DNA from 3 places in the Brevibacillus sp. HB1.3 genome. Region 2 is predicted to be linked to each of the others. Evidence: riboswitches for the same ligand, from Rfam matches in the RefSeq annotation. Region 2 holds a riboswitch; each other region holds the start of a gene.
The links. Region 2 has a riboswitch for cyclic di-AMP ahead of HPY31_RS22440 (C40 family peptidase). Riboswitches for the same ligand answer to the same signal wherever they lie in the genome.

Region 1: linked by a shared signal. The riboswitch ahead of HPY31_RS04390 (CAP domain-containing protein) and the one ahead of HPY31_RS22440 (C40 family peptidase) in region 2 are both predicted to bind cyclic di-AMP.
Region 3: linked by a shared signal. The riboswitch ahead of HPY31_RS18130 (CAP domain-containing protein) and the one ahead of HPY31_RS22440 (C40 family peptidase) in region 2 are both predicted to bind cyclic di-AMP.

Annotation. Positions count from the first base shown of each region.
Region 1 covers NZ_JABMIT010000001.1:930,505-933,778, forward strand. The annotation lists gene HPY31_RS04375 (hypothetical protein) at 1-119, shown strand, start outside; gene HPY31_RS04380 (cold-shock protein) at 265-468, opposite strand; gene HPY31_RS04385 (rhodanese-like domain-containing protein) at 899-1,243, shown strand; cyclic di-AMP (ydaO/yuaA leader) riboswitch at 1,328-1,485, shown strand; gene HPY31_RS04390 (CAP domain-containing protein) at 1,493-2,293, shown strand; gene HPY31_RS04395 (hypothetical protein) at 2,358-2,510, opposite strand; gene HPY31_RS04400 (homoserine dehydrogenase) at 2,611-3,274, opposite strand, start outside.
Region 2 covers NZ_JABMIT010000011.1:51,525-54,798, reverse strand. The annotation lists gene HPY31_RS22450 (sensor histidine kinase) at 1-94, opposite strand, end outside; gene HPY31_RS22445 (response regulator transcription factor) at 95-814, opposite strand; gene HPY31_RS22440 (C40 family peptidase) at 1,029-1,550, opposite strand; cyclic di-AMP (ydaO/yuaA leader) riboswitch at 1,555-1,694, opposite strand; gene HPY31_RS22435 (LiaF transmembrane domain-containing protein) at 2,014-2,418, shown strand; gene HPY31_RS22430 (PspA/IM30 family protein) at 2,483-3,178, shown strand; gene HPY31_RS22425 (class I SAM-dependent methyltransferase) at 3,273-3,274, shown strand, end outside.
Region 3 covers NZ_JABMIT010000007.1:231,997-235,270, reverse strand. The annotation lists gene HPY31_RS18140 (sensor histidine kinase) at 1-186, shown strand, start outside; gene HPY31_RS18135 (hypothetical protein) at 271-918, shown strand; gene HPY31_RS18130 (CAP domain-containing protein) at 1,049-1,636, opposite strand; cyclic di-AMP (ydaO/yuaA leader) riboswitch at 1,644-1,801, opposite strand; gene HPY31_RS18125 (aminopeptidase) at 1,962-3,077, opposite strand; gene HPY31_RS18120 (iron-containing alcohol dehydrogenase) at 3,173-3,274, opposite strand, start outside.

The DNA of each region.
Region 1 (3,274 bases), on a different contig from region 2:
ACAACAGAAATGTCCTTCTCACCACTTATGGCCGTACTTCTATCGGCGGCGGTCAAGTTGTTGGTCTTACCGTTCTTGACAGTCAATTCCAAACTGTCGAAATCGAAACTTGTATTTAACTATCTTGTAGGAAGAAAATGAGGAATTATGGTGGGACGCCATAGTTCCTTTTTTCATCCATTCGCATGCAGGAAAAGGCGCTTGGGACGACCACGACAAAAAAAGAAACTGCCCTCGAAAGGACAGTTTCTTTGAAAAGGAGACTTACAGTTTTACTACGTTCTCAGCTTGTGGGCCACGGTTGCCTTGAACGATGTTGAATTGAACTTTTTGACCTTCGTCCAAAGTTTTGAAACCGTCACCTTGGATTGCGCTGAAGTGAACGAATACATCGTCTCCGCCTTCTACTTGAATGAAACCGAAACCTTTTTCTGCGTTAAACCATTTTACTGTTCCGTTCGTTTGCATCTAAAAAAACCTCCAAAAATTCAATTTGAATATGCTAGTCATATTTACCGAAGCAAATAAAGCTCACATATCATGAAGAAATACCAGATCATGTGCGATGATACGCCTTCATGATATGTGAATTTTACTTATTCAGTAAATATGCAAATGTCATAGGACGGAACTGCAAAATTAAAAACTAAACCTTTTGAAAACCTAAAACAATGAAAGCCCTTCCTCTCTTCCATCCTTGCGGCTCCGATGACCGCGCCAGTGTGAATCGGGGATTCAAAAATGTTATCCATCAGCATACAAACACCTCGATGAATGATTAGGTATCAATTTTTCAAGTAGCAACCTCATTCTACCATGGTTGTCCAATAAAAGCAACCGTTCACCCTTATTCTGGACGATGCGGAACTCTGATACAATAGGATTGGGAGGGATTACATTGCAAAATCATATTTTGACAACCATTCAATTATCCGAAATGCTTGAAAAGAAAGTGCCCGTACTTTTATTGGACGTACGCGACGCCGAGAAATTTGTTTCCGGCAGCCTCGTTCACGAAAGCGCATCGACGCAAAACGTCCCCTATCTTCTAATGAAAGAACAGGACAAGCCGCTTGATGAAGAAACCGAAAAACTCGCGCAAAATGTGCAGATCGTTACCTTATGTACAACAGGTAACAAAGCTCAAAAAGCTGCGGCTCTCCTTCGTGAGCATGGTTTCCATGCAAATGCATTGGAAGGCGGCTTAACCGCCTGGAAGGAACAATCAAACGAAACAAAATGAGCCTAATTTATCAACGATTCTAGCTATTTGCCATATATTACTCCTTTATTTCGATTGGGATTGTCTGATATCGTTGTTCATGCCAAACGAAATAAGCCGAGACTTCCTCTTTGAAAAGGAAGTGCGGGGGACTTTTTTGTGGATGAGCTATTCCACATTGGGGTGAATCGCCACACTGGCGTAGGGTTGTTTCCTCAATCCGAATCCGACAACTAACCTCGTAGGCAAAAAAAAGGAGAGATTTGTTTTATGAAACGTTTTGGTTCTGTTACAATCGCGATGACTCTTGGTCTGGGCTTGGCTTTGACAGGGTTTGCTTCTTCTGCTTCCGCAGCATCTAACTGCCCATTGAAGAACGGACAATTCCAATTCAATGTGGGTCAAAATATGGGACAATTCCAAAAAGCACCAAATGCTCAACAGTTTCTTAACTTTTTCCAAAAGCAAGGCTTTGTTCCTGGCCAGCCACAAGCAGTACAGCTAATGCAACCTGTTAAGCAAGGACAAGCTACACCTGTACAACAACCATGCCCGTATCAACCAGGATCTTTCCAACAAGCTCCCGTACAACAAGCTCCAGTACAACAAACACCAGCACAACCAGTACAAACAGCACCAGCACAACCTACCAATACTGTCACTGAGCCTGCCGCTCCAGTAAATCAAGCGGATCAAGCTAAGACGGGTGATTTTGCGAAACAAGTCGCTGATTTGGTAAACCAAGAACGTGCAAAAGCAGGTCTCAAGCCTGTTCAAATGGATGCAACACTGTCCAAAGTAGCTTTGGCAAAAGCACAAGATATGTCTGCTAACAACTATTTTGACCACAACAGCCCAACGTACGGTTCCCCATTTGACATGATGAAGCAGTATGGCATTCAATACTCGACTGCAGGTGAGAATATCGCCATGGGTCAACAGAGTCCACAAGAAGTCATGCAACAATGGATGAACAGTGAAGGCCACCGCCAAAACATTATGAACCCTGACTTCACGAAAATTGGTGTCGGCTTCACAAATGGCTACTGGGTACAAGAATTTATCGGGTAACACGCTTTGCACGAAACGAAAAGCCGGTTTCTCTTAATCGAGACCCGGCTTTTTCGTGTAGGCATTATTCCGGCTGTGTTTCAGAAGCCTGTTTTTTGGGGGTACAGCAGCTTTCCTGCTCATCTAGCAAAGCAACGTCCTTTTGATTCATTTCTTGCTTGGTTGGGTAAGCAGATACTTGCTGCAGCTCGGCATTGACATCAGACGATTGTTTCATCCGTATGGCCCCCTCGCCGTTTTTGGTGGTGCATCCCTAGTATGCACGCGGTTCTAAACGACTCATTCCTAAGGAACACTGGAAGCACATGCAAATGAACCTATCTGCTAATAATATGTTCAAGGTCTTTTAGGGCAGCCGCTGCTGCCGCGACAGGATCTGATTTTCCTCCAACGACCAATAAATCTCCCATGACATCTGTTTCTACCCTGATTGCTTTTGTCGTACCTAATACGGATGCAAACGGATGGGTAAAATCCACCGCACATAGCTCAACTGCTACTGTAAGCGTACCATTCGCTTCCTTTTGGATCGTTCCGATCAGCTTGGGAATCTTCGTATGCTTTTTCCACGTCTCGATTTGTAACGAGGTTATTTCGCGAATACTTGCGCGTGCGATATCGGTTAGATTTACTTGCCCGCCAAAAGCAGCGTTTGCCAGGATCGTGAGCTTCGAAGCTGTATCCCAACCATCGATATCGTAAGAGGGGTCCGGTTCGGCAATCCCCATCTTCTGAGCGAGCTCGACTGCTTCTGTACAGGTGAGCCCCTCTTCCATCATTTTTGTAAGCACGAAGTTCGTCGTTCCCGTAAAAATACCTTCAACTCGTTTTACTTCACAGCCTGCCAGGTTATACTGCAAAAGATCGATCGTCGGCAGAGCTGCTGCTGTTGCCCCACTAATTTTCAACGCGGTACCATGTTTTTTGGCAAGAGCGGCCAAACTAGCATAATCAACAACTAGCGCACCTTTTGAAATCGCG
Region 2 (3,274 bases):
CGACAATAATGTCTTGAAAAACAAATTTAAACAACAAAATGTTGAGTGTGAGCAAGGCAATGAAGGAGAGAAAAATTTTATTGCGCAAGCTCATTTAAAGCTTCTCCCCGATAAATACGTAGCCTGTCCCCCATTGTGTTTTAATGAATTGACGTTCTGTTTCCAGCTTCTCACGGAGGTTTTTAATATGGACCGTCACTGTATTGAGCGAGCCATAACCATATCCCCAAACACGGTCATAAATTTGCTCTCTTGTAAAGACGATGCCCGCATTTTCTGCGAGGAAGGTGAGTAGTTGGAATTCCTTGGTAGAGAGCTCGATCTTTTGGTTACATACATATACGGAATACGTTTCTTTATGAATTTCCAAGTCCTTGAATTTCAAAACCGTAATTGGAGAAGAGGCCGTTTCCTTCTCAGGCTGCTCTTCGGTATGCCTACGAATGCGCTCATAGCGACGAAGGTGGGCACGAATGCGAGCGAGCAGCTCTTCTGTATCAAAAGGCTTCGTGATGTAATCGTCTGCACCGATTTCAAAGCCGACTACCTTATCTACCGCTTTTCCTTTTGCACTGAGAAACAGTATAGGCAAATCCCACTCACGGCGAATTTGAGAGCAGAGCTCGTAGCCACTCATGTTGGGCATCATAATATCCAAAAGGATCAGGTTGGGACGCTCACCTTGGCTGAGCAACGAGAGTGCATCTTCTCCGCTTTCAGCAGAGGAAACGCTGAAGCCCTCGTTCTCCAAAATGTCTTCTAGCAGTTCAATAATCTCCAGATTGTCATCGACAATTAAAATGTGATCTTTCACCGGAACAACCCCCAGTTACTTCTATTAATAAGGAATACCACTCAAAGAATGGGTCTTGTCTATCATAACATGCTTTGCCCCTATCAGGGGAAGAAACCCCGTAAGTTATTAAGTTGTTCTAATATGTGAGGGTACCTCTTTAGACCAGGTACTAAATTTCGTCAGAAAAAGCCAGAGACGTAGTGTCCCTGGCTTTTATTATTTTGCCGAATGACTATTTTTTAGCTGGTTTTTCCGGCAACGATGCAGCTTGCACCGCTTTTTCCTTATTCGGAGTTTCTGCTTTCGCTAGAACAGGAGCACTGAGACGCTTGGCGCCTACATAACGCTTGCTCCAGTAGTATGGATCGTTCAACTTGGTGTTGACGACTCCACGACCAGATTCCGAGTGCACGAATGTGCCGTCTCCGATGTAGATACCCACGTGAGAAATGCTGTGACCGTTCGTATTGAAGAATACGAGATCGCCTGGTTGCAAATCTTTTCTGTCTACCTCTGTACCTAATTCGTACTGGGAAGCAGAATTGTGAGGCAGGTCTACACCTAACGCATCAAATACGTAGCGCGTGAAACCGGAGCAGTCAAAGCCCTTTTTGGACGAGCCGGAAGATTTGTAAGGGGTACCGTACAAGTCGCTGACAACTTCATTGAGAGTATTCTCCTCAGCAGCCTGTGCAGCGCCTGCCCCCATAGCAAGCAATCCAGCCATAAATAAAGATAAAACCATCTTGCGCAAAAGAAACTGCTCCCTTCGTGAGCCTACGAGGTTAGCTGAAGGGTTCGGTCGAAAGGACGCCCTAGGCTGCTAGGAGTAGCAACCATTCACCCCAAAAACGTGGTTCCCCCGTTTCCGCTAAGCGGAATTCGGCTATTTTTCGATGTTTTTTTACACGCACTCTTACGAAGATTCTACGCCAGTCCTTTTTTTCCTTCTTTTTATCTGTTCATTCACAGATTCGTCACAAAGATACCGTCAAATGCTGTAACGTTTTCGTTCGACAGTGCAAGCCGCCCTTCGACGTGGGCTTATTCCTGCGTTGCGGGAGAGCTCGTCCGATTAAGGCAGGAAAATGTCTCCGTCCAAGGACGGAGGGAAAAACCAACCGCACGCCCGTTATGGGAAGCCTATACCGAGGGCTACAATAAGGGCATAACGTTCCACAAGCACCACATGCAAAACGAATGGAGGTAAGCGAGTAATGAGCGAACGGTCTGGCAAAGTACTACTCGGGCTGGTTCTGCTGCTAGTCGGTGGGTTGGTTCTTCTCGATCTGGTGGGTATCGATATCGGAGACTTGCTCGGGTTTATCATTCCCGGCGTGATCATGATATACGGTGCCAAAAAGATCATGGGACAAACCGGTTCACGTTTTTGGGGAATCCTGGTCTTCCTATTCGGGTTCCTGATGTTGATTGGCAAGCTTGACCTACTGTTTCACGCGCTTCTGGCCATTGGGGTGATTTATCTGGGATATCGCTTACTGCGTCCCAGCCAAGAACCTAAACAAGCGCCACCTGCTTGGGAGCGTGAATGGGCCCAAAAAGTATTAAAGGAAGATACGCTGGACACTTGGGAGAGAGATGTAAGAAGACGCCCACAGTAACGCCAATGTCGCAAGAGTCTTTTGGATGAACAATATGATGTGATATGATGAGGAGGAAAAAATAATGAGTATCTTTAAACGTTTGCGTGACCTGACAGTAGCTTCGGTAAATGATGCATTGGATTCGATGGAAGATCCAGTAGTGATGCTGAATCAATATATGCGTGACATGGAAGTAGAAATCGGACAAGTTGAAGTAGCGGTTGCCCGTCAGGTTGCACTGGAAAAGAAATTCCGTCAGCAATTGGACGAAGCCAATGCTCTGATCGAAAAACGTGATCGCCAAGTCAAGCTCGCCTTGACTGAAGGAGAAGACGAGTTGGCTCGTCGGGCACTCGCTGACAAGAAGCAGTACGAAGGCCGTGCAGCGGAGTATGAAACCCTCTACCTGTCAGCATCCGAGTCAGCTACGCAAATGCGCGAGAAGCTGGCTGAGCTGAAGGAAGAGTTCTATAAAATGCGTGCGAAAAAGTTCACACTGATGGCACGTGCACAAGTAGCTCGTACACAAAAGCAAGTCAATCAAGCAGTTGTCGGTATCGGCAATCAGTCCGCAGGCCGTGGCTTCGCTCGCATGGAAGAGAAAGTCATGCGCATGGAAGCAGAAGCGCAAATGAGCGGGCAATGGCGCCAAACGAATCGCGCTTGGGAGAACGCTTTGTCTGAACTGGAAAAGGACGATCTCGATGCAGAACTTGCCAGCATCAAAGCATCCATTAATGAAGTAAAAACACCGCTAGCCAAACCAGTACAATCCTAATTCAACAGGAACTGGGGGACAAGGTGTAGAATAGATTGTGTCAATTCGGCAGCCTGTGTACATCAGGCTGCTTTTCCCCTAGGAGGTACGATTCTT
Region 3 (3,274 bases), on a different contig from region 2:
GAGGAGGCGCTACCGCATATTTTTGAAATGTTTTTTACTGGCGACAAAGCGCGAACGCATCAAGGGGGAGGCACAGGACTCGGCCTGTTTATTGCCAAAAATATCGTCGAGAAGCATCGGGGAACGATTTCTGTCCAAAGTGATTTGATTCGAACATGCTTTGAGGTCAGGCTGCCGTATGGATGAAAGGATGGAAAAAATAAAAAATGGAGACGCTTCAATATTTGGTAGAATATTCTTGTAACGGGACAAATTAACTTCGGGGGAGTTATGAATAAAAACACATGGACATTGATAGGTGCGGTAGTTATTGCTGGAATATCATCGGCTACTTGGGCTGGGGCCATTAACCAAGGGGATAAGGAAGCACTACAGGCATATAAAAAGATGGAACAGGCACGTAACCAAGGGAATGAACCCTTAAGCAAATTGAGTAGTAATGTAACCCTTTCGGATTTTTCAATTCAGGGAGCTGTTTTACCAGAAGCGGATAAAATACGTAAATACAACGATACGAATATGCAAGGATTACTATCTTCAACGGATGAAAAACTTTCCTTCATTATGGAAGGGGATGAAGTAAAAGGTATAGTTTTAGCAACAGATACAAAGCCAATCATGGCTGGTGGTGAAAAAACTGGTCCTGAATTGTTTACCCTTTACGAGAACATGAAAAATACACTCGGGGAAGATGTAAACATTACGTACTTTAGTTATGCAGGTGGGTTTATCTTCGTTGCAACTGATAGGGAAGGTGAGGAAAGCTTGTGGCTCGATCGACGTGCTTCTACTTTTTTAGAACTTCCTTCGCACAAGCAACTCAAATCTGAAGAAGTTGTAGAAAAAATTCGAGAAGGTGCGGAATCGGTGGTTGAAGAAAAGACAAACGAACTAGAAATGGGAAGTAAATCTGAATAAAGCGTATAAAGCTAGCTGTTGGCTTTTCACGGAGATTGATAGATGTTCAAAGGCCACTCCAGACAAGGCTGGGAAAAAACAAGAAAGCCGGGTCCCCGCTAGAGGACTCGGCATTTATATCCAAATTTCATTATCCGATGAATTCTTGTGCCCAGTATCCATTCACAAAGCCTACACCGATTTTGGTGAAGGAAGGATTCATGATGTTTTGACGGTGTCCTTCACTGTTCATCCATTGGTTCATGACTTCTTCAGCGGTACGTTGACCCATGGCGATGTTCTCACCCGCGGTCATAGAAGATACACCGAATTGTTTCATCATGTCAAATGGAGAGCCATACGTAGGGCTTGTATGGTCAAAGTAGTTGTTGTTGGACATATCAGCCGCTTTTGCTTGTGCAACTTTATTCAGGGAAGCATCCAGTTCCACTGGCTTCAAACCTGCTTTTGCACGCTCTTGGTTTACCAAATCAGTTACTTGCTTCCCAACAGAGGAAGCATCCACTTGTTGGTTAGCTTGTTTTACTGGCTGTTGAGCTGGCTGCTGTTGATTCGCTGGTGCTGCGTAAGGTGCTTGCATTTGCGGTTGGACAGGTTGCATATATGGTTGATATCCGTATTGCGGACATGTGGTAGCTGCAGAAGCTGTGTTAGAAAAGCCGGAAAGAACAAATCCCAATCCCAATGTCGCGATTGCAACAGTACCAAGGCGTTTCATATTCACATCGTCTCCTTTTTTTGGCCTACGAGGTTAGTTGACGGATTCGGATTGAGGAAACAACCCTACGCACTTTGGCGATTCACCCCATGCAGATCTCTCATCTGCAAGTAAAAAAGATCCCCCGCACTTCCATTCGAGAGGAAGTTTCGGCTGTTTTGTTTGGCATGACCTAGAATAACAGAGATTCACCGGTGAAAGATACCCGTAAAATTTGGTAGGATTAATAAGAATATCAGCATCAGTCTCATACTTTATTTTCTCTGAACAATAGAAAATGGGCTAGGGAACCTCATTCCCTAACCCATTTTTTCATTCATTTCGTTTAAATCAAATTCTCCGGATTCAAGCCTTCCAGCTCTGGCAATACAAAGCGCCCATCTTTTCTGATCAGCACATCGTCAAACCAGATTTCTCCGCCACCGTATTCAGGGCGTTGGATTTGGACCAAGTCCCAGTGAACGGAGGAGCGGTTGCCATTGTCTGCTACTGTGTAAGCATTTCCTGGCGTGAAGTGGAAGCTGCCCGCGATTTTTTCGTCAAACAGGATGTCCAGCATCGGGTGGAGGATGTGCGGGTTGAAGCCGATCGCGAATTCTCCGATATAGCGTGCGCCCTCGTCCGTGTCGAGGATATCGTTCAATGCTTTAGTATTGGAGCTGGTCGCCTCCACGATTTTGCCTTCTTTGAAAGTGAATTGCACATCATTGAAGGTAATGCCGTTGTAGATCGATGCCGCGTTGTAGAAAATCGTTCCTTCCACGGAATCGCGTACAGGAGCGGTGTATACTTCGCCATCCGGGATATTGCGTTTGCCGTCACACTTGATGGCATTGATTCCTTTAATGGAGAAGCGCAGGTCCGTTTTTGGACCGACGATGCGTACACGATCAGTGCGCTCCATCAGCTCTTTCAACGGAGTCATGGCAGCGGACATTTTCGCGTAGTCCAGATTGCAGACGGAGAAGTAGAAGTCCTCAAAGCTCTCGAGACTCATTTTGGATAGCTGTGCCATCGACTTGTTTGGGTAGCGAAGTACAACCCAGCGTTTGTTCGGAACGCGCTCGTTTGTATGTACAGGTTGATACAGGACGCGAGCGTAAATGCCCATTTTGTCTTCTGGTACGTCGGCATACTCGTTGATGTTGTCGTAGGCGCGGATGGCGATGTAAGCGTCCATGTCCTTCATCCGGTCATACTCGTATTTTGCCATCAGAGCCATGTGTTCTTCGCTCGTGCCTTGATAGAGTGCACGCATGACTTCCTGGTCTTTCAGGGTGACCAGAGGCAGAGCCCCAACTGCAAATGATTCACGCACAAGTGCACGAACGAGTTCAGGTTGCAGGCCTGTATTTTCGATCAGAACTTTTTCGCCTTTTTGCAAATGGAGTGAGTAACGGACGAGACGGCTTGCCAGTTCATTAATACGTGGATCTGCCATGGTGGTAACCTCCGTAGTAAAATAATTTTGATTAATGATTAATTTGTATTATTACATAACTGAGCGAAGGCTCGCCAGTGTGTTTGATGCTTCGATTACAGGCAAGCCTCGTAGATCGCGGTTACATCGGATTCATTCAATTTTCGTGAGCTAGGCAGATACCCGATTCCGCGTCCGCCGATGCGAACTGCTTCTTC